One region of the Terrabacter sp. R4-6 genome, then DNA from elsewhere that is predicted to be linked to it. Evidence: predicted binding sites of a transcription regulator. Region 1 holds the regulator's gene; each other region holds the start of a gene.
What was found. The regulator LexA, encoded in region 1, represses DNA repair genes until DNA is damaged. The targets are predictions, from matches to a motif close to TCGAACANNTGTTCGA.
Positions count from the first base shown of each region.

Region 2: a site for LexA is predicted at 6,144-6,159, ahead of recA (recombinase RecA). Genes of this name have one in related genera too.
Region 3: a site for LexA is predicted at 1,117-1,132, ahead of ACSSS0_RS08085 (HNH endonuclease signature motif containing protein). Genes of this name have one in related genera too.

Region 1 is NZ_CP197224.1:4,111,599-4,118,865, reverse strand. Features, by position in the region: gene ACSSS0_RS19125 (alpha/beta hydrolase) at 1-789, opposite strand, end outside; gene ACSSS0_RS19120 (hypothetical protein) at 840-1,139, opposite strand; gene ACSSS0_RS19115 (LysM peptidoglycan-binding domain-containing protein) at 1,458-1,871, opposite strand; gene lexA (transcriptional repressor LexA) at 2,100-2,825, shown strand; gene ACSSS0_RS19105 (hypothetical protein) at 2,933-3,868, shown strand; gene ACSSS0_RS19100 (phosphotransferase) at 3,872-4,915, opposite strand; gene ACSSS0_RS19095 (Sir2 family NAD-dependent protein deacetylase) at 4,899-5,861, opposite strand; gene ACSSS0_RS19090 (LysR family transcriptional regulator) at 5,946-6,893, shown strand; gene ACSSS0_RS19085 (gamma-glutamyltransferase) at 6,959-7,267, shown strand, end outside.
Region 2 is NZ_CP197224.1:488,852-496,118, forward strand. Features, by position in the region: gene miaA (tRNA (adenosine(37)-N6)-dimethylallyltransferase MiaA) at 1-803, opposite strand, end outside; gene def (peptide deformylase) at 853-1,467, opposite strand; gene miaB (tRNA (N6-isopentenyl adenosine(37)-C2)-methylthiotransferase MiaB) at 1,510-3,078, opposite strand; gene ACSSS0_RS02360 (YceI family protein) at 3,276-3,881, shown strand; gene ACSSS0_RS02365 (regulatory protein RecX) at 3,988-4,485, opposite strand; gene recA (recombinase RecA) at 4,917-5,966, opposite strand; gene ACSSS0_RS02375 (DUF3046 domain-containing protein) at 6,295-6,543, opposite strand; gene ACSSS0_RS02380 (DUF3352 domain-containing protein) at 6,700-7,267, shown strand, end outside.
Region 3 is NZ_CP197224.1:1,706,217-1,713,483, forward strand. Features, by position in the region: gene ACSSS0_RS08085 (HNH endonuclease signature motif containing protein) at 1-1,108, opposite strand, end outside; gene ACSSS0_RS08090 (phosphatase PAP2 family protein) at 1,253-2,119, shown strand; partial or broken gene ACSSS0_RS08095 (carbohydrate ABC transporter permease) at 2,109-2,207, opposite strand; gene ACSSS0_RS08100 (hypothetical protein) at 2,432-3,205, shown strand; gene ACSSS0_RS08105 (glycogen debranching N-terminal domain-containing protein) at 3,254-5,356, shown strand; gene ACSSS0_RS08110 (NAD(P)/FAD-dependent oxidoreductase) at 5,403-7,088, shown strand; gene ACSSS0_RS08115 (hypothetical protein) at 7,105-7,267, opposite strand, start outside.

The DNA.
Region 1 (7,267 bases):
AGCCTGCGCCTCACGAGCACGGGCCCGGGCTGCCTGCTCCGCTCGGGCCAGCAGGGTGAGGTTGGCCTCGTGGCGAGCGGCGGCGGGCACCCCGTCGCGGGGACCCACCCACTCCGGACGATCGCGGACGACGCGGCGCCGCTCCTCGTCGGTCAGGGACCGCCACCAGGCGGCGGAGGCGAACACCTCGCCGCCGGGTCCACCGGCCGCCGACTGCTCCGCCGGTGGGGGTGGCAGCGGCGCCGGGAGCACATGGGCAGCGGTCCCCGGCGGCGCGGTAGAGCCACGAGCCGCGGTCAGCAGTGCCCGCCACAGCTCGTCGTCGGTCTCGAACGCCGATCGTCGGGCCTGCGTCAGGCAGGCGTGCACCTCCACCCTCAGCAGCTCGTCGAGCCGGGCCCGGTGCGCCTCGCCCGCAGGGTCTCCGAGCGAGGCGCGCACCGGCAGGAAGAGGCGACCCTCACCGTCGACCCAGGCACCCTCGTCGGCGGCCCGCCGGTCGGCGCGACCGACGAGGTCGAGCGCGGACTGGAGGCGTGACGCGGCGTGCCCGACGGCGTGACCCGTCGCGGCGATGCTCCCCGCGAGCCTCCCGAGCCCGGCGACGACGAGACCGTAGCGGTCGACTGCTGCCGACGAGGCGGCACCGGACCACCGGGGAGCAGCCGAGCGACGCCAGAGCACGAGCTCGGCCAGACCGAGCACCCGGCACCGGCGCTCCTCGAGACGCCGACTCAGCTCGACCAGGGACTGCGGCCGGCAGGCGCGCAGGTCACCGACCGTCATCATCAGCGACGCGCTCGAACCGGTCCCGCCCGGGCTCCCCGGGCTCCCCGGGCTCATCGGGCGCCACCGGGCGACCGCACGGCCAGACGCGCCGCCTGCTCGACCGCGTCATAGGTGTCGGCCGCGGCGGCGAGGCAGCGACCCAGCTCGCGCAGCTCCCAGCGCATCCCGGCCAGCCGCGCCTCCCAGGCCGCCGCCACCTGACCGAGGCCCGAGGCGACACGACCCCCGGGCACCGCCGCGCCCAACGGCCGCAGCTCGGCGGCGATCTCCAGCCGTTGCACCCGCGCCAGCACCTCACCGATCGAGGTGGCGTCGTCGCGCAGCGCGTCGGTGTCCACGTCGTAGCGCATCCCCTGCTCCCTTCCCGAGGCAGCAACGCTAGGCCGGGCCCGGGACGGCGGGAGCCCGTCATCCACGGGACCGCGGTCGAGCCCGGTCGCGCGGGCGACCTTGCGCCACAAGGACGGCGCCACGGCCAGGGGTGGGGACAGCAGGACGCCGCACCCCCGGTCAGGGGTGCGGCGTCCGGGGCAGGAACGGCGGGGTCGAAGCGCCGCTACCGCCAGCCGCTGAAGGTGGAGCCAACGCGGCGGATCAGGAGGGCCGGGACCGGCGCAGCCGAGCACACGGCATACGACACGGGACGGGCCCTGGACGGGCTGGACGGGTCAGCGACCCGGGACGACGAGCTGCTGGCCGCTGTGGATCGCTGTGGTGCTGAGGGCGTTGGCGATCTGGAGCTCGACGACGCCCTCGGCCGTGGTCAGCTCGGGAAGCTCGCGGGCGGCGATGCCCGACAGGGTCTGGCCGGACTGGACCGTGATCGTGCGTGGCTCGCCCGTGGCCGACGCGAGCTGGCCCGCCAGGCCGACACCGAGGACGGAGACGACGCCCGCGACGAGGAGCGTGACGACGAGGCGGCCGAAACGCGTCAGGCGCATCGGCGGCCTCGCGGCACGGGCCGCACGCGCGGCCTCGGGCCCGGTGGGGACGAGGACGAGGCGAGGCCGGCCGGTCGACTGCGACCGCGCGGGCTCCTCGGTGTGCGGCTGACGAACGGCCTCGAGGACGATGGCGCTCATGGTGACCTCCCCTTGCTCCTGAACTGGCGAACACATGTTCGATAGAACGTCTGTACGAGTTGTAGCACGGATGTTCGACGAAGTCGAGACACGCATCGAACAGGTGTTTGGCAACTGTGTTCGAACTGCGTAGTCTTTCCTCACACCACAGACCTCACCAGCCACCACTGACACTGGCCCCACACCCAGCGTCACGACGCGGTCTGACGAGCCGACGAAGGGGACACCATGGGCGTGACCGAGCTTCCCGATCGCGAGACCGGCGACGGTCTCACCGTCCGCCAGCGGCGGGTGCTCGAGGTCATCCGCAACTCCGTCGACCGGCGCGGCTACCCGCCGAGCATGCGCGAGATCGGCGACGCCGTCGGCCTCGCCAGCCCCTCGAGCGTCTCGCACCAGCTCAACGCCCTCGTCGCCAAGGGCTACCTGCGCCGCGACCCGAACCGGCCGCGGGCCCTCGAGGTCGTCTCGCCCGACGCGAAGGCCGAGGAGCTCGGCTACCGCGGGGGCGACGCCACCGCGCCGCGTCCGCGCGGCGACCACTACGACACGGAGACCGACTCGGGCGATGCCCGCCCCGAGGCGTCGTACGTGCCGGTGCTCGGCCAGATCGCGGCCGGTGTGCCGATCACGGCCGAGGAGGTCGTCGAGGACGTCTTCCCGCTGCCCAAGCAGCTCGTCGGCGAGGGCGACCTCTTCCTCCTCAAGGTCAACGGCGACTCGATGGTCGAGGCCGCGATCTGCGACGGTGACTGGGTCGTCGTGCGCCAGCAGCAGCACGCCGAGAACGGCGACGTCGTGGCCGCGATGCTCGACAACGAGGCCACGGTCAAGACGTTCAAGCGCACCGACGGGCACGTGTGGCTCATGCCGCACAACCCCGACTTCTCGCCCATCGACGGCGACCACGCGACGATCCTCGGCAAGGTGACGGCGGTCCTGCGCCGGCTCTGACAGCGCCCGCTCCCCCACCGACGACGATGCCGTCGGCGCCCTCCGCGCCGACGGCATCGTCGCGTCCCGGGAGGCGTATCGGGTGAGGCGGCGACAGACTCTGACCCGTGAGCCCTGCGAAGGAGACCGCCATGGCACCTGGCCGCACCCGCGACGTCGTCCTCACCTACCGCTACCTGCGCGGCGCGATGATCGCGCTGCTGCTCATGCTGCTGCTCTCGGTCGGCTACCAGTGGTGGTGGGAGACCGACCACTCGTGCTGGCTCGGCTCGATCAGCGCGTACTACTACACGCCGGCGCGGACCGTCTTCGTCGGCTCGCTCTGCGCGCTCGGGGCCAGCCTCATCGCCTACAAGGGCCACTCGCCCGAGGAGGACGTGCTGCTCAACTTCTCGGGCTTCATGGCCTTCGTTGTCGCCATGGTGCCGACGGTGCCGGACGGACGGTGCGGGCCGAACGCGTACACCCAGACCCCGGCCGAGATCGCCGCGGCCGTGCGCAACAACATCTGGTCGCTCGTCATCGTCGCCGTGCTCGCGGCCCTGGTGGCCGCCTGGCTCAAGCGGGGCGCGATGACGCGCGACCCGTCCGAGCGGCCCACGGTGCGCTCGGTGGTCGTCTCCGTCGTGTGCGGTGCGGTCCTGCTCGGTGAGCTGACCCTCTTCCTCGTGCTGCGCGACCGCTTCATCGCGCTGAGCCACGGCGTCGCCGCGGGCACCATGGTGGCCGGGGTCATCGCCGTGATGGTCCTCAGCGCGCTGAGGGCCGAGGAGCGGCACCGGGGCGCAGCCGGGGCCGCGGGGGCGAGCGGGACCGCCTACAAGCGCATCTACATCGCCATCGCGGTCGCCCTGGCCGTCGCCCTCGGGGTGACGGTGCTGACGGCCCTGACGGTGAGCGGCTTCGACCACCTCGTCCTCATCGCCGAGGTCATCATCATCGTGCTCTTCGCGGCGTACTGGGGCGTGCAGACCAAGGAGCTCTGGGACTTGCGCGAGGCCGACGGCGCCGAAGCGCGGTCGGCCCGGTCGGTGGCCGAGTAGCCCTCAGGACAAAGGCGGTTCGTCGCCCAGGGCACCGAGCCACCAGGTGCCTGCATCGCCGTGCTCGACGGCCTCGGCCGGCGTCAGCGTCGCGGTGACCCGTAGCCACGACTCGGCCCGGCCGAGCCGACCGAGCCGCAGCGCGGACGGCAGCGCCGCCCGCAGCTCACCGGCCGGGACGACGTCGCCCCAGACCTCGAGCGCGGCGTCCCCCACCCGCCGCAGCCGGGGATCGTCGGGGGTGGTCTCGAAGCGGTGGAGCAGCACGTTGAGCGGGACGAAGAGCGCCGAGAGCGGGTGCGCGAGCAGGGCGTCGCCGAAGTCGAAGAAGCGCATCCCGTCCGCCGTCGCGAAGACGTTGCTGGCGTGGAGGTCGTTGTGCACGAGGCTCTCGGGCAGGCCGAGTGCCTGGACGTCCTCGGCCCACGCCGTGACCGCGGGGAGCAGGGCGCGCAATCGGTGCGCGACGTCGCCGGACATGCGGCGCGGGTCGTCCGTGGGCAGCCCCGTCAGGGACGCGACCCGCGCCTCGACGTACGCCGCCGCCTCGGCCGGGCACAAGCTCGTGACGCCCGCAGCGACGAGGTCTGACCCGTGGCCGACGAGGTCACGTTGGAGGCGCATCGCCTCTGCGGCGACTCGGCACCAGGCATCGACGTCATCGTCGTCGACCGTCTCGGCGAGGACGGGACCCTGGTCGGGGACGAGGTGCAGAGCCCGCTCGAGGTCGACCGCGACGACCGGGACGACCCGGCGGGGCGAGAGCCGGTCGAGCACGACGAGCAGCGCCGCCTCGAACGACTGGTGGTCGCAGTTCTGCTTGGCCCAGTAGGTGGCGCCGTTCGACGCGACCGCGCGCCACACCGTCGACCACGGACGCTGGTGCACCGCCTCGAGCGACACGAGGTCGGCGCCGAGACCGCCCAGGACCCCACCGACCCAGTCGCGCAGCTCGCCCTCGAACGCGGCCGAGGTCCAGCGGACGGACGGCCCGGGCCCGGACTCCGGGAGGGCGGCATACCAAGGAAGCTCAGTGCCCGAGAGCATCACGCAGCTCCGTCAGGGTCGTGCCGAGAGGCGCGTGGAGGCGCAGGGTGGCCTCGGCGTCGCCGCGCGTCGCCGAGCGGGTGACGATCGCGACGGGCACGTCGCGCTGGTGCGCGCGACGGACGAAGCGGTAGCCGCTCATGACCGACAGCGACGACCCGAGGACGAGGACGGCGCCGGCACCCTCGACGAGCGAGAAGCAGTGCTCCACCACCGCCTTGGGCACCGACTCGCCGAAGAAGACGACGTCGGGCTTGACGGTGTCGTGGCCGCAGACGAGGCAGCGCGGGGCGTGGAAGGACTCGACGAGCGCGTCGGCGAGCACGATGTCTCCGTCGGGACGCACCTGCTCCCCCCACTGCGAGCCCACCGCGTGCGCCGCCTCGGCGAAGCGGTCCATGAAACCGGGGTTGGCCTCGGTCATCCTCTCGTGCAAGCCGATTCGGGAGGTGTACTCACCGCACGTGAGGCAGACCGCGCGCTCGAGCGACCCGTGCAGCTCGATGACGTCGGTGGCGCCCGACGCCTGGTGCAGGCCGTCGACGTTCTGGGTGATGATCGGCCCGACGTAGCCCGCGCGCTGGAGGTCGGTGACGACGCGGTGGCCCTCGTTGGGAGCGGCGGCGTTGAACCGTTGCCAGCCGATGTAGCTGCGGGCCCAGTAGCGTCGACGGGCGTCGCTCGACCCGGCGAACTCGCCGTACGTCATCGGCTCGACGCGACGTGTCCCGTCGGGTCCGCGGTAGTCGGGGATGCCGGAGTCGGTCGAGAGCCCCGCGCCGGAGAGCACGACGACCCCTCCGCCGCTGACGAGGTCGACGAGGTCGTCGAAGCTGCCGAGGTCGTGCGTCCGGAGGGGAAGAGTGCGCGACGTGGACAGCCGGGTGGTCGCCGTGGTGACCGCCGCGGCCGTCGTCTGCGCGGGTATGCGGTCCGGCTGCTGCACCCGGTCAGCCTACGTGCCTCTCGGGGACCATTGCCTGCCGACCGGATCCCGCATGATTCCATAATCATCGGTTATGATCAGGGCATGATCGATGCTGCCGGCCTGCGGGTCATGAAGGCGATTGCCGACGAGGGAAGCTTCACGAGCGCCGCCAACGCGCTGGGCTTCACGCAACCGGCCATCTCGCAGATGGTCCGGCGCCTCGAGCAGCGCACCGGGACCGTCCTCGTCGAGCGCTACGGCCGCCAGGTCCGCCTCACCGAGGCCGGTCAGGTGCTCGCGCGCCACGCCGTCGGCGTCCTCGCCGCCCTCGACGCGGCCGAGGAGGAGATCACCGCGATCGCCGGCCTGCGCGCGGGACGCGTCCGCCTCCAGGCCTTCCCCAGCTCGTCGGCGACCCTCGTGCCTCGCACGCTCGCGATCCTCAAGGCCCGCCACCCCGACATCACCGTCACCTTCACCGAGGCCGAGCCGCCCGAGTCGCTCGCGGCCCTGCGCAACGGCGACTGCGACGTCGCGGTCGCCTTCGCCTACGAGGGAGGCGACCTCGGCGAGCTCGAGGAGGACCTCTCGCTCCTCGTGACGCGCCGGCTCATGGACGACGAGGTGCGTCTCGTCGTCCCCGGCACGCACCCGCACGCCGACGACGCGGCCGCCTCCCTCGCCGACTTCTCGGACGAGGAGTGGATCGCCGGCTGCCCCCGCTGTCGCGGCCACCTCCTGTCGCTCGCCGACACCGCCGGCTTCCGCCCCAACGTCGCCTTCGAGACCGAGGACTACGTCGCCCAGCTCGGGCTCGTCACGGCCGGGCTCGGCGTGGCCCTCGTGCCCGACCTCATCCTCAACGCGGCCAAGCACGACGAGGTCGCGACCCTTCCCCTCTCCCCCGCGTCGCGCCGGCAGATCCTCGCCGTGACCACGCCCGACCTGCAGCGCGTCCCCGCCGTCGCCGCTGCGCTCGACGCGCTCTGCGAGGCGGCCGGGGCCGACCCGCTCGTCTCCACCGCCGAGCTCGTCGGCGCCAAGGCCTGAGGGCCGACCACTCCGGCAACCAGCACCACCACGCGCCCGGCCACGACCCGGCATACGGTGGCCTCATGACCAGGGTCGCCCTCGCCGCTCCCAACGCCTCCGCGCTCGACGCCGGTCTCGAGGTGGCCGCCGAGGGTGGGAACGCCGTCGACGTGGCCGTCGCCGCATCGGTGGCCGCCATGAGCACCGAACCGGGCGTCGTCAGCCTCATGGGCGGCGCCTTCGTCAACGTCTGGCTCGCCGGCGCCGAACCGGTCGTCATCGACGGCAACGTCGAGATGCCCGGGCGCGGCCTCGACGCGTCGGCGTTCGGGCACGGCGTGCGAGAGGTGCGCACCGACTACGGCGGCGGCGTGGCGATCGGGGCGGGCCAC
Region 2 (7,267 bases), 1.0 Mb from region 1:
GCCGTGTCGCCCCGCGCCGTGGCCTCGTCCAGGGTGCCGTCGACGACGGCGATGGCCTGGCTGTAGCCGATGGCCCGGCTCGCGGTGACGCCGTCACGCAGGCCCTGCGCGAGCAGGGACTCGGTCTCGCCCCGCAGACCCTCCGCCCACATGCGCTCGACCCGCCGGTCGATGCGCTCGACGAGGAGCTCGCGGTCGACTCGGAGACCCAGCACCACTGCTGGAGAGACGAACTCACGCGTGGGCATCGACGCACTGAAGGGGCGACCGGTGAGCTCGATGACCTCGAGGGCTCGGATGACGCGTCGGCGGTTGCCGGGCAGGATCGCGGCGGCCGCCCGCGGGTCCAGGGCGAGCAGCCGCGCGTGCATGGCGTCCCCGCCGATCACCTCTGCCTCGGCCTCCAGGCGTGCGCGGACCGCGGCGTCGGTGGGCGGGATCTCGAGCCGGTCGAGGGCTGCGCGGACGTAGAGCCCCGAACCGCCGACGAGGAGCGGCCGGTGGCGTCGGCCGCGGATGGCGGCGATGTCGGCGCGCGCCGCCGTCTGGTAGCCCGCGACGCTCGCCTCCTCGGTCACGTCGAGCACGTCGAGCTGGTGGTGGGCGATGCCGCGTCGCTCGGTGACGGGGAGCTTCGCCGTGCCGATGTCCATGCCGCGGTAGAACTGCATGGCGTCGGCGTTGACGACCTCCCCGCCGAGCCGCTCGGCGAGGTCGAGGGCCAGGTCGGACTTGCCCGTCGCCGTCGGCCCGACGACCGCGACCACGGGCGCACCGACCGTTGACGCGCTCTCAGGCGTCACGGCTGACCGGACCGGAGCTGGGGGTGCCCGTCACGAGAGGTGCGCGCCCTCAGCCGATGAGGTCGTCGGCGTACTCGTCGCTCTCGTCCTCGTCGTGACCGAACGGGTCCTTGTCGACGCCCGGGAGCCACGAGCTGCCGGGCTTGCCCCAACCGTTGCGCTTGACGGCCTTGCGGGCCTTCTTCGACTGCCGGTCGTCGAGCCGGTCGACGTAGAGGGTGCCGTTGAGGTGGTCGTACTCGTGCTGCATGCAGCGCGCGAACCATCCGGTCGCGTCGAACTCCACGCGGTTGCCGTCGACGTCGAGACCGACGACGTGCGCCCGGTCGGCCCGCTTGAGCGGGAAGGCCTCGCCGGGCACCGACAGGCAGCCCTCGGTCTCCTCGTCGGGGTTCGGTCGCTCCTGCGGGATCCTCGACGTCGTGACCGTCGGGTTGATGACGTGCCCCTGCTCCGGGACGCCGTCCTCGTTGGCCATCTTCCAGATGAACACCCGCAGGCCGACGCCGATCTGGGGTGCGGCGAGTCCCACGCCGTTGGCGGCGACGTTCGTCTCGTACATGTCCTCGACGAGGGTGCGGAGCTCGTCGTCGAAGTCCGTGACGAGGGCGGCGGCCCGGTGCAGGACGGGCTCACCGGTGATGACGATGGGGCGCACACTCATGCGCCAAGTCAAGCACGAGGGGACGCGCTCACCCGAATCGGCTCAGACGACAGAGCAGCCCGGCGCAGCCGGGGGCGCGGCCGGTCGGCCGACGGACGGCATACCGAGGCTGACGGCCGGCTTGCCCGTGCCCTGCGGCGCGTCCTGGAGCGCCGCCCAGGCGTCTCCCCCGGGAGTGCGCCGGACGGCATACGTCCCACCGTCGAGGCCCGAGTCGGCGACGAGGTGGTGGGGCGCGCCGTACGTGACCCTCACGGTGACCATGTCGCCGGGGCGGGGCACCTCGGCGCCCTCGGGGACGGCGAAGTGGACGAGCCGGTTGTCGCGGGCCCGCCCCGACAGCCGCTTCGTCTCGACGTCCTTGCGGCCCTCGGACGGTGCGACGAGCACCTCGACCTCCCGGCCCTCGACGGCGCGGTTGCCGGCCCAGCTGACCTCCTCCTGCACGGCGATGAGCCGCTCGAAGCGCTCCTGCACGACAGCCTTCGGGACCTGGTCGTCCATCGTCGCCGCAGGGGTGCCGGGCCGGATGGAGTACTGGAAGGTGAAGGCACTGGAGAAGCGCGACTCGCGCACGACGTCGAGCGTGCCCTGGAAGTCCTCCTCGGTCTCACCGGGGAAGCCGACGATGATGTCGGTCGTGATCGCGGCGTCGGGGATGTGCCGGCGGACGTTCTCGATGATGCTGAGGAACTTCGTGCTCCGGTAGGAGCGACGCATGACCTTGAGCACCTTGTCCGAGCCGGACTGGAGCGGCATGTGCAGGCTCGGCATGACGTTCGGCGTCTCCGCCATGGCGAGGATGACGTCCTCGGTGAAGGCGGCCGGGTGCGGGCTGGTGAAGCGCACGCGCTCGAGACCCTCGATCTCGCCGCACGCGCGCAGCAGCTTGCCGAACGCCAGACGGTCGCCGAACTCGACGCCGTAGGTGTTGACGTTCTGGCCGAGCAGGGTCACCTCGACGACGCCCTGGGCCACGAGGGCCTCGATCTCGGCGAGGATCTCGCCGGGGCGACGGTCCTGCTCCTTGCCGCGCAGGCTCGGCACGATGCAGAAGGTGCACGTGTTGTTGCAGCCGACCGAGATGGAGACCCAGGCGCTGTAGGCCGAGTCCCGACGGGTCGGCAGCGTCGAGGGGAAGACCTCGAGGCTCTCGAGGATCTCGACCTCGGCCCGCTTGTTGTGGGCAGCCCGGTCGAGCAGAGCCGGCAGCGAGCCGATGTTGTGGGTGCCGAAGACGACGTCGACCCACGGCGCGCGCTGCACGATGGTGCCGCGGTCCTTCTGCGCCATGCAGCCGCCGACGGCGATCTGCATGGCGGGGTTCTTCTGCTTCGCCGGACGCAGCTGGCCGAGGTTGCCGTAGAGCTTGTTGTCGGCGTTCTCGCGCACCGCGCACGTGTTGAACACGACGACGTCGGCGACCTCGGGCCGGTCCTGCGTCGGCAGGCTCGCGAGGTCGACGTAGCCGGCCGTCTCGAGCAGGCCGGCGAGGCGCTCGCTGTCGTGGACGTTCATCTGGCACCCGTGGGTGCGGACGTCGTAGGTGCGGGGCGAGCCGGCGGGCGCGGTGGCGGCCTCGGGCGCGGGCGCGAAGTTCTGCGTTGTCATGGCACCGACAAGGGTACGTCGTGCAGCGCCCGGTCAGCGTCGCGCACGGGCGGCGTGCTGCTCAGGCTCTGGTCCCGACGCGCGAGACGGAGGAATAGGAGCGATGGTGGACCTGTTGACCCCGGTGCTTGACAGTTCAACGACTTGGTTGCATCATAGTTGTTGAATATTCAATAACCTACTCCGAAGGACACATCATGGGCCTGTTCAACCGCACCAAGGACGAGACCGCCACCGAGACCGCGTCGGTCGCCGTCGAGAACATCTCCGGCGACTACACCATCGACCCGAGCCACACGCGCATCGGCTTCTCCGCCCGCCACGCCATGGTCACGAAGGTCCGCGGCCACTTCGACGAGTTCGAGGGCTCGGCCCACGTCGACACCGTGACGCCGGCCAACTCCTCGGTCACCGTGACGATCCAGGCGGCCAGCGTCACCACCGGCAACGAGCAGCGCGACGGTCACCTCAAGACCCCCGACTTCTTCGACATCGCCAACTACCCGCAGATCACCTTCGTCTCGACGAACGTCGAGCGCGACGGCGCCGAGTGGGACATCACCGGAGACCTCACCATCAACGGCGTCACCAAGTCCGTCACGATCCCCTTCGAGGAGACCGGCTCGGCCAAGGACCCGTTCGGCAACACCCGCGTCGGTTTCGAGGGTGACGTCACCATCGACCGCACCGAGTGGAACCTCTCCTTCAACGCCGCCCTCGAGACCGGTGGCGTCCTCGTCAGCGAGAAGGTCAAGCTCGAGTTCGACGTGTCCGCGATCGCCAACGTGCCCGCCGAGGTCTGAGCAGCACCGCACCACAGCACACCCAGGGGGTGAGGACCGCACGGTCCTCACCCCCTCGTGGTGTCCGCAGAAGCCCGGGTGGCCCTGGTCAGCACTGCACCGGACGTCAGTCGCGCCGGTGCTCGGGCAGGCCGTCCACGGCGTCGCGGATGATCGGCCACGCGACCTCACCCGAGTAGCCCTTGCGCGCGAGCAGCCCGGCGAGGCGTCGCGTCTGGACGTCCGGCGCCAGACCCCGCATCGACCGGAGCTTCTTGGCGACGAGCTGCTCGGCCCGCACCTTCTCGTCGCCCGCACCGACCTGACCGAGCGCCTCGTCGGCGACCTCCTGGTCGATGCCCTGCTTGCGCAGCTCGTGCGCCAGGGCGCGCCGTGCCAAGCCCTTGTCCGACTGCTTCGACCGGACGAGCATCTGGGCGTACGCCTCGTCGTCGATGAGGCCGACCTCGGTCATGCGGTCGAGGACCTTGGCCGCGATGTCGTCCTCGCAGCCGCGCTGACGCAGCTTCTTCTCGAGCTGGGCTCGGCTGCGCGGAGCCATGCTCAGCTGTCGCAGGACGATGGCCCGCGCCACCGACTCTGCGTCGGCGTCGGGAACCGCCACCTCGACGTCGTCGGGAGGAGGCGCCCAGTCGGGTCGCTCCCCCGCCTCGTCCGAACCCCAGCCCGAGCGGGGCCTCGACGACCGGCGACCCTGACGACCGGAACCGCTCGCGCCACCGGAGCGGCCCGAACGCCCGCCGCCACGGGACCCGCCCGCCGCTCCAGACGAGCCCGTGTTGCCGGGTCGGGTCGCGCTCGTGCTCGCTGGACGACCACTCTCGCGCCCGGATGGCTCGACGTGGGCAGGCTCGGACCACGGAAGCCCGGACCGGCTTGCGCCGACCTCGGACGCCGACTCCCCGGACACTGCGCCCGACGCCATGCCCGACGCACCGCCGGCTCGCACCCCGGCGACACCCTCGGCCTCAGCCAGGGCGGCCGCGGCGCGAGCCAGACGGTCCCGTGCGGTCTCCTGTTCGGAGAGACCCATGATCAGAAGTCGACAGGCACGTCCGAGACCTCGGCGGGCTGGTCGACGCGCGGCCCGACGCCGAGCTTCTCCTTGACCTTCTTCTCGATCTCGTCGGCGAGATCGGGGTTGTCCTTGAGGAAGTTGCGGGCGTTCTCCTTGCCCTGGCCGAGCTGGTCGCCGTCGTAGGTGTACCAGGCACCGGCCTTGCGGACGAAGCCGTGCTCGACACCCATGTCGATGAGGCCGCCCTCCCGCGAGATGCCGTGGCCGTAGAGGATGTCGAACTCGGCCTGCTTGAACGGCGGGGAGACCTTGTTCTTGACGACCTTGACGCGGGTGCGGTTGCCGACCGGCTCGGTGCCGTCCTTGAGGGTCTCGATGCGACGCACGTCGAGGCGGACCGAGGCGTAGAACTTCAGCGCCTTGCCACCGGTCGTCGTCTCCGGCGAGCCGAACATGACACCGATCTTCTCGCGGAGCTGGTTGATGAAGATCGCCGTGGTGCCGGTGTTGTTGAGGGCACCGGTGAGCTTGCGCAGCGCCTGGCTCATGAGTCGCGCCTGGAGGCCGACGTGGCTGTCGCCCATCTCGCCCTCGATCTCGGCGCGCGGCACGAGGGCCGCCACGGAGTCGATGACGATGATGTCGATGGCGCCCGAGCGGATCAGCATGTCGGCGATCTCGAGCGCCTGCTCACCAGTGTCGGGCTGCGACACGAGCAGGGCGTCGGTGTCGACCCCGAGCTTCTTCGCGTAGTCCGGGTCGAGCGCGTGCTCGGCGTCGATGAACGCCGCGATGCCGCCGGCCTTCTGCGCGTTGGCGACCGCGTGGAGGGCGACGGTCGTCTTGCCCGAGGACTCCGGGCCGTAGATCTCGACGACGCGTCCGCGCGGCAGACCACCGATGCCGAGAGCGACGTCGAGGGCGATCGACCCGGTGGGGATCACCTCGATGGGAGGACGGATGTCGTCGCCGAGACGCATCACCGCACCCTTGCCGTAGCTCTTCTCGATCTGGCCCATCACCGAGGAGAGGGCCTTGTCCTTGTCCTTTTCCTGCACCGAAGCCATGTCGGTCACCTATCTGCCGTCTGCGTTGCGGTCGTCTACCTTCGACCCGGGCCACGGCCTCGTGCTGCGAGGTCCGCTGTCGGGTCAGACGCTAGGTGCCGGCGCCGACATCGGGAGGATCCACGAGACGGCCTGTGGACGATGCGGGTGGTGGCGCAGGACCTGTGGAGAACACTACCGAACAGGTGTTCGAAGTCTGCACGACACGCCGGTGCCGAGATCAGCGTGTCGCCCGGACCTGAGTGAGCGCCCGGTCGAACGCGGTCCACGCGGAGCTCCCGCTCACCGCGCGCTCCCCCGCTCCGCACCGGGCCGAACGGCGGCGGCGTCAGCGACCGGCCTGACCGCCCTGGGCTCCCCGCGCGACGCGGGTGTCGCGTCCGAGGCGTCGCTCCGGCGGCACGTCCATGTCGGTGCAGAGCGCCTCCCACACGGCGCGCGGCGGCTCGCCCTCGGCGAGGGCCTGCACGACGGTGCGGTTGCCGAGCGCACCCAGCACGTGGTCGCGGGCGAGCGACCCGGCATACGCCGCGCCGAACTCGTCGTCCATCAAGGTCCAGAAGTGGCTGATCCGCACCACTGCAGTGTGCCACCCGCCGGGCCGGAACCGTTCCGCGCGAACCCGTCGTCGGAGCGTTACCGCAACCGCCCGCGAACGTCCGGCGCGGCCGGTATCGTCCTCTCGTCGCGCGCGCAGCCGCGCGGCACACCGAACTCTTCAGGGGAGCACACCATGACCGAGCCCACCGGGCCCACCGAGCCCACCGAACCCACGCGCGCGGCGGCCCAGCCCTACACCTACCCGACGCCCGCCGGCGCGGCCGAGACCGTCCCCGGTGAGGTCACCCTCTCCGACGACCCGCAGCCGCCCGCGTCCGGTGGCCGCAAGCGGACGGGCCTGCTCGTCGGCGGCGTCGTCACGGCCCTCGTCCTCGGCGGCGCAGGGGCCTTCGCCTTCCAGACGCTGAGCGGTGGCGGCTCCCAGCCCGCCGACGTGCTGCCCGGCGACGCGTACGCCTACCTCCGTCTCGACATCGACCCGTCGGCCGGCCAGAAGATCGCCGCGGTGCGCTTCCTGGGCAAGCTGCCCAAGGTCAAGGACACGCTCGGCGCCGACGACCCCCGCAAGCAGCTGTGGCAGCTCGCCTCCAAGGACGCGAGCAACGACTGCGTCGCCAAGTTCAGCTACGACACCGACATCGCGCCCTGGCTCGGTGACCGCGTCGGCGCCGCGATCCGGCCCGGCGGCACCGAGGACGCCCCCAACGTCGCCATCGCGATCCAGGTCAAGGACGAGTCGG
Region 3 (7,267 bases), 2.2 Mb from region 1:
GGATGAGGTGGTGGATCTCGAGGTTGCGGGTGGAGCCGCAGCCGGGGAAGCGGCAGCCGCGGTCGCGGTCCAGGACCAGGACTCGGGTGCGGTGCGGGACGACGCGTTGGGTGCGGCCGACGTTGACGGGGTGTCCGTCGGTCTGCCAGACGGGGGTCAGGGTCCCGTCGCAGGTGAGCTGGTCGGTGATGTGCTGGGGCAGGCGGGGGCGGCCGGTGAGCCAGGCGCCGTCGGTGTCGAGGTGGACCTGGACCCGGTACCGGGCCCGCCGAGCGGCCCCACCCGAGCCACCGGAGGAGCCGGAGGTTCCGTCGCGTGTCGTGGTGGCGGCGTCGAGGGAGCGGGTGGCGAGCACGATGAGGGCGTCGGCCCAGGTGACGCGGGGCCGGCCGCCGCTGGTGCAGGTCTGGTCGGGGTGCAGCACGTCCCCGTTCAGGGCCCGCTTCTGCTCGTCGGTCCAACCCTCGGGTGCGAGGGTGTGGAAGAGGTGGTCCTTGGCCTCGGCGAGGGCCGCTTCGACGAGCGCGCCGACCTCGGCGGGTGCGTCGTAGCGCAGCCGGAACCGCCCGTCGGCGTCGAGGCCCATGCTCAGGTGCGCCGGCTCGACCGGCTCCACCCGTGGCCGATCCAGGGTCGCGTCCTGCTCACCGGGGGGTATCTCGCCGGGCAGGCCGCGGCCGCGGTCGTCGACGCTGTCGGGTTGGAGGGTGAAGTCGTACCGGGTGACCGTGCGCTGCAGCTGGGTGACCGTCGCGTGCTGCGCGAACTCCGCCACGGTGGTGTCGAACGCGGCCGGGGTGTGCCGGGCCACGACCGCGGCCTGGTCCAGGCTGATCCGCCCCTGGCGCAACGCGGCGGAGGTCGCGGGCAGCTCCTGCGCCCGCCGGGCCAGCAGGACCACCGCGGACGCCTGGCCCCGCGACAGCCCGGCGCGCAGCATCAGCCAGTGCTCGGGTGACCGCAGCCCGGCGGCCTGCCAGGACCCGTCGGTCAGGACGGCCGCGACGAAGTCGACGAGCCGGGCGTGCGCGTCGTGCAGGTCGGCGGCCAGGGACGCGACGTGGTCCCAGTCCTGCTCGATCTGCTGCGCGCTCCGGCTCTGCTCCATACCCCTAATCGTACAGGTGTTCGAATGACCCGACAAGAGTTGTCCACACCAAACGTCTTGTCCCACAGGGGTTTACGCCTCATCGAGACGCGCGCAACGGCATACCCCTGCGGCCGTCAGGCCGGTCATGGGTAAGGATGGGGCATGCCAGAGCCGACCCGCCCGCAGACCCCGGACGACACGATCGGTGCGCGCGACCTCACGGCCTGGCGCACCCGTTTCGGCCGCTGGCTCGTCGACGTCTTCGCCGGGCTCGCGCGCGCCTCACGCCCCGCGGCACGGCGCGTCAGGTCGTGGTCCTCGGCCCACGTGGCCTTCGTCGTCTTCGCCGTCATCGCGCTCGTCGTCATGGTCGTCCTCGTCGAGGGCATCGAGACGGTCTACGAGGGGGTCGCCGGACGGGACGGGCTGACTGCGGTCGACCAGCCGGTGCTCGACGCGGCCATCACCCTCCGCTCCCCCGGGCTCGACTCCGCGATCACCGCCTTCACCGACGTCGGCGGCCCGGTCGGCATGCCGATCCTCGCCCTCGTCGCGGTCGCGATCATCACGTGGCGTCGTCGCCGGTGGACACCGATCGTGCTCACCGTCATCGCCGCGGCCGGGTCGCTCGCCATGACGATCGTGGGCAAGAACGTCGTGGACCGGGCCCGCCCGCCGGCCTCGCTCGCCGTGCCACCCCTCGAGGTGTCGCCGTCGTTCCCGAGCGGCCACACCCTCAACGCCACGGTGCTGACCACGATCGTCGTCTACCTCGTCCTCATCGAGACGACCGCGGCATGGCAGCGCACCCTCGCGATCACGATCGGCACGCTCTTCGTCGCGACGATGGGGCTCTCCCGCGTCTTCCTCGGCCACCACTGGCTCACCGACGTGCTCGCGGGCTGGCTCATCGGCCTCGCCTGGGCCCTCGCCGTCATCACCGCGCACCGCCTCTGGCTCACCCTGCGAGAGCGGCCCGAGGCGGTGCGCGGCGACGCCGCAGCCCCTGAGGGTGCGGCTACTCCTTGACCGCGCCCTCGACCGAGCCGGAGATGATCCGCTTCTGGAAGACGAAGAACATCAGCGCCACCGGGATCGTCATGAGCACCGCCGCAGCGTGTGTGAGCGACGACCCCGACGAGCGGGCTGGAAATGGGCTGCGGTCACTACGTCCAGAACGCAGGATGAGGCGGCTCGACAGGTCAAACCCTTCACGGTGAGGTCCGAGCACGCGACTCATTCTGTTCGAGCCCACACGTCCGGTCTCTTCATTGCAAAGACCCTGTGGGCCCCTCCCAAGCAATATGATCCATTCGACGTCGGCCAATGACTGGGAGCGAAATGGATGCGGATGACGCTGGCTGGCGGCGCATCGCGCTGTACCTCCTCATTACGCTTGCGAGCGTTTTTGCTCCGGGCGCTGTCATCGTCGCATCCTTGGCCATATGGCGAGTCTCCCAAGACTCGGTTCTTCTTCAATCGATGCAGTCAGGAACAGCAGACGGTGCGGGAGCCTTGCGGTACCTGTGGATCGCTGCGGGACTGAGCCTGAGTTATCTAGTCGGCTACTTCGCACGCGCACTTGGCTTTGTCGCCGTACGTTCGATTGGAAAACGATGGGGTCCGCAAGGCACCGTTGGGAAGTTGCGTGCCGATATCGTCGATCGCCTGGGTGCAGACTCTTGGGATCGAGCCATGGCTACGCATCCAGCGCTCCGAGCTTCGCTCAACGGACCGCTTGATCAGTCGAAGCTGAGTGAGGACCCTCTGTTTGACGCCTTCATCTACTGCAAGCTGTGGCTCCGCCGGATGGCTCCTACCCTGAACATCGACGCGATCGAGCTGGAGATCAATGTGCTGTGCGGGTCGCTTGTGCCAGTCGCGGCCGTCACGCTCTTGATGGGTCAACAGGCGCAACTATCATCGGGCGGCTGGGTTGCCACCGCAGCTCTCGCGCTCGCTGCTTGGTGGATCATCATCACGAACGCCTTGAAGCTCAGGCAGGACGAGCGTTATGAGGCCTTTCGCAACGTGGTAGCCGACGCAGCCATGCGGGCAGCGTCCACTGGCCGCCCCCTCCGGCCGTCCGCACCTCCCGGGCCAGCCACCACCTGATCGCAATCAGGCACGAGGGCGAACCCATCGATGGAATAGGCTCGCGCCATGACTCGCCGACAGCCGTGGCTCCACGAACTGTCGATACTGGTTTCTGGAAACGCCACCGTGATGTCAAGTCGTCATGGCGACATTGAGCTCGGAACGTGCCAGGGTCTTTTCGTAGATGATCGACGCATCATCAATCAGTTGACGGTCCGAATCGGGCGTGAGACACCGGACTTCCTTGCCGAGCGGGTGACGGGGGGGACTGGACTTCACCTTGGTGTCGCGCGAAACCTTGACGATGGTATTCAGCAATCGATGGTGGAGATCCTGAGGAGACGCACCCTCGAGGGCCCTGTCATGGTCGAGAAGGTCACGCTCACATCTCGGTATCCATACTCAATTGAAACAAACGTCGCCTTCGACATCCTGGGGGACGGGCTCGGCATTGCAGAGGTCAAGTCCGGCATTCTGCGAGGCCCTGACCTGCGCAGGGTTGAAATAGGCACGGACGAACGCAGCGCAGAACTGGCTGATGACTGGCACCGCACGTCCGTCGCCCTGGAGGAGCTCCCGACGGGCAGCATGGTGGCCGTGCGACCCGGTGACGACGGCTCCGTCGCGCTCGAGACGACACTCGTCGTCGAGCCCGGCCGCACCGCCTCCGTCTGTCTGCGCGTCACGACGGAGCGGCTCCGGGCCTCCGCCTTCGACGCGGACCCCGGCGCCGATGCCGTGACGTGGGACGACGTGCGCGTCACCGCCCAGGACCACCGGGTCGCGCGCACCGTCGAGCGCGGTCTCGACGACCTGCGCCACCTCGTCCTGCGCGACCCCGCCTCGCCCGAGCACATCTTCGCCGCAGCCGGAACCCCTTGGTATCTCACGCTGTTCGGCCGCGACTCCATCTGGACGGCCCGCATGCTGCTGCCCTTCGGCACCGAGCTGGCCGAGGGGACGCTGCACACGCTGGCCCGACGCCAGGGCACGACGCACGACCCCGTCACGGGCGAGGCGCCCGGCAAGATCCCGCACGAGCTGCGCCGCCACGTGCACCGCGACACCACCACCGGCATGGCGCTGCCGCAGGTCTACTACGGCACCGTCGACGCGACCGCCCTCTGGGTCTGCCTCCTCGCCGACGCCTGCGACTGGGGCCTGGCGCCCGAGCGAGCCCGCACGCTGCTGCCCGCCCTCCGGTCCGCCGTCGACTGGCTCACGGGCGACGGGCAGCCCGACGACGACGGCCTGCTCAAGTACCTCGACACCTCCGGCACGGGCCTCGCCAACCAGGGCTGGAAGGACTCCGGCGACTCGATCCGGTGGCGCGACGGCACGGTCGCCGACGCCCCGATCGCGCTCGTCGAGGCGCAGGCGTATGCCGTCGAGGCCCTCCGCGCCGCCGCGCGCCTCTACCGGTCGCTCGGTGCCGAGGACGCCGACGCCGCTGACGCCGCTGACGCCGCTGACGCTGCGGCGACCGCGCTCGAGGGCCGGCTGCGCGACCGCTTCTGGGTCGACACCGACGCGGGCCACCACCTCGCCATCGCCCTCGACGGCGCGGGTCGAGCGGTCGACGGGCTCGGCTCCAACATGGGCCACGTGCTCGGCACGAGCGCCCTCACCGCTGACGAGGCCACGGCGGTCGCAGCGACCGTCACGTGCCCCGAGCTGCTCGACGACTTCGGGGTGCGCACCCTCGGCACCGGGAACGGCGGCTTCAACCCCATCGGCTACCACACCGGCTCGATCTGGACGCACGACACCGCGATCACGGCGATCGGCCTGTCCCGCGAGGGATTCGGTGCCGAGGCGAGCGCCGTGGCGCGGACCCTGCTCGCATCGGCCGAGGCCTTCTCCTACCGCTGGCCCGAGCTCTACTCGGGCCTCGCCCTGGGCGGCGCGCCGACGCCCTACCCGGCGTCGTGCCGGCCCCAGGCCTGGTCGGCCGCATCGGCCGTCGCGCTGCTCACGGTGGCGCTCCGCCCCCGACCCGACGCGGCCACCCGCACGCTGCACCTCTCCCCTGCGCGACCCGCCCCCTACGGGGCGCTGCGCGTCGAGGGGCTGCGCTTCTGCGGCGGCCGCATCGACGTCGCCGTCTCGGCCGACGGTGACGTCGAGGTGCTCAGCGCACCCGACGACGTCACGGTCGTCACCGACTGAGGCGACGGCATACCCCTGGAGGCCCGGCGCTCCTAGGATCGGCAGGGTGAAGCCGGCGATCATCCTCGTGTCCGAGACCCGCTGCGACGTGCTGCGCGACGAGTTCAGCCGCTACGAGCGCGACTACGAGCTGCCGACGGCCACGACGGCCCACGAGGCGAAGCAGGCCGCCAAGGCGGTCGTCGCCGAGGGCGGTCAGGTCGCGATGTTCGTCACGGAGTCGCGCCTCCCCGACGCCGACGTCCACGAGGCGTTCCACTGGTGGCGCCAGACCGTGCCGACCGCCCGCCGCGTCATCGCCGCGCACGTGTCGACCTTCCGCGACGACGCCGAGCGGCTCCGCGGCGGCATGGCCAAGGGCAAGTACGACGCGTACCTCCTCATGCCCCGCGGTGCCCGTGACGAGGAGTTCCACTCGGCCATCTGCGAGCTGCTCTCCGACTGGGGCTCGACCGTCGCCGAGCCCGAGGTCGTCGCGGTCGCCATCGTCTCACCCGTCGAGGACGCCCTGACACTGAGCATCCGCGACTACCTCGACCGGATGGGGCTGCCCAACCGCGTCTACACCCCCGAGAGCGAGAAGGGCCGGCACGTCCTCGCGCTCGTCGCGGCAGAGGGCGGCGAGGTCGAGTTCCCCCTCTTCATGGACCTCAACCAGCGCGTCGGCAGCGCCCGCAGCGTTCGCGAGGTGGCCTCGCGCATCTACGGTCGGCCCGCCGACGTCGACGTCGAGCGCGTCGTGGACGTCGCGATCGTCGGGGCCGGACCGGCCGGCCTCGCGGCCGCCGTCTACGCCTCGTCCGAGGGACTGAGCACCGTCGTCCTCGAGGCGGAGGCCGTCGGCGGGCAGGCGGGCACCTCGTCGATGATCCGCAACTACCTCGGCTTCCCGAGGGGGATCAGCGGTATGCGTCTGGCCCAGCGGGCGCGCAACCAGGCCATCCGCTTCGGCACGCAGTTCTTCTCCGGCTGGCCGGTGACGTCACTCGTGCCCGGCGAGGTGGACGCCGAGGGCGTCCTCGCGCCGCACCGTCTCTGCACCGAGGGTGGCGACCTGCTCGCCCGCGCCGTCGTCGTCTCGGCCGGGGTGAAGTACCGCCGCCTCGACGCCCCGGGCATCGAGCGGCTCGTCGGGCTGGGCGTCCACTACGGCAGCGCCATGACCGCCGCCCGTGAGATGGAGGGCTACGACGTCATGGTCGTCGGCGGCGGCAACTCCGCCGGCCAGGCGGCGATCCACCTCGCCCGCTTCGCCCGGCACGTGACGATCCTCGTGCGGCGCGAGTCGCTGGCCGAGACCATGTCCGACTACCTCGTCGGCGAGATCGGCTACAACCCGAGGATCAGCGTCCGGGGCTGCTCCGAGGTCGTCGAGGGCAGCGCCGGGGACGACGGCCGCCTCGGCTCGGTGACGGTCCGCGACACCCGCGACGGCACCGAGACCCGGCACGAGTGCCGCGGCCTCTTCCTCCTCATCGGCGCGGCACCCCACTGCGACTGGCTGCCCGACGCGGTCGCCCGCGACGAGCGGGGCTTCGTCCTCACCGGTCGCGACGTGCCCCAGGACCGGTGGCGCGGCGACCTCCCGCCCGAGAGCCTCGAGACGACCGTGCCCGGGGTCTTCGCCGCGGGCGACATCCGCGCCGGCTCGATGAAGCGCGTGGCCTCGGCGAGCGGCGAGGGTGCCTCGGTCGTGCCCCTCGTCCACGCCTGGCTCGACCCGACCCGCTGAACCGCGGCTCCACCCGTCAGAGGCGGATGAGCTGCCCGTCGCGGAACGAGTAGCGGTAGGCCGTCGTCGTGGCCGCCGGCAGGTTGGCCGGGTGCGCCGCGTGGTCGCGGTGCGGGTGCCGGGCCGGCTCGGAGGCCGTGCGGACGGGCGTCAGACCGCCGGAGACGCCTGCGGCGTGG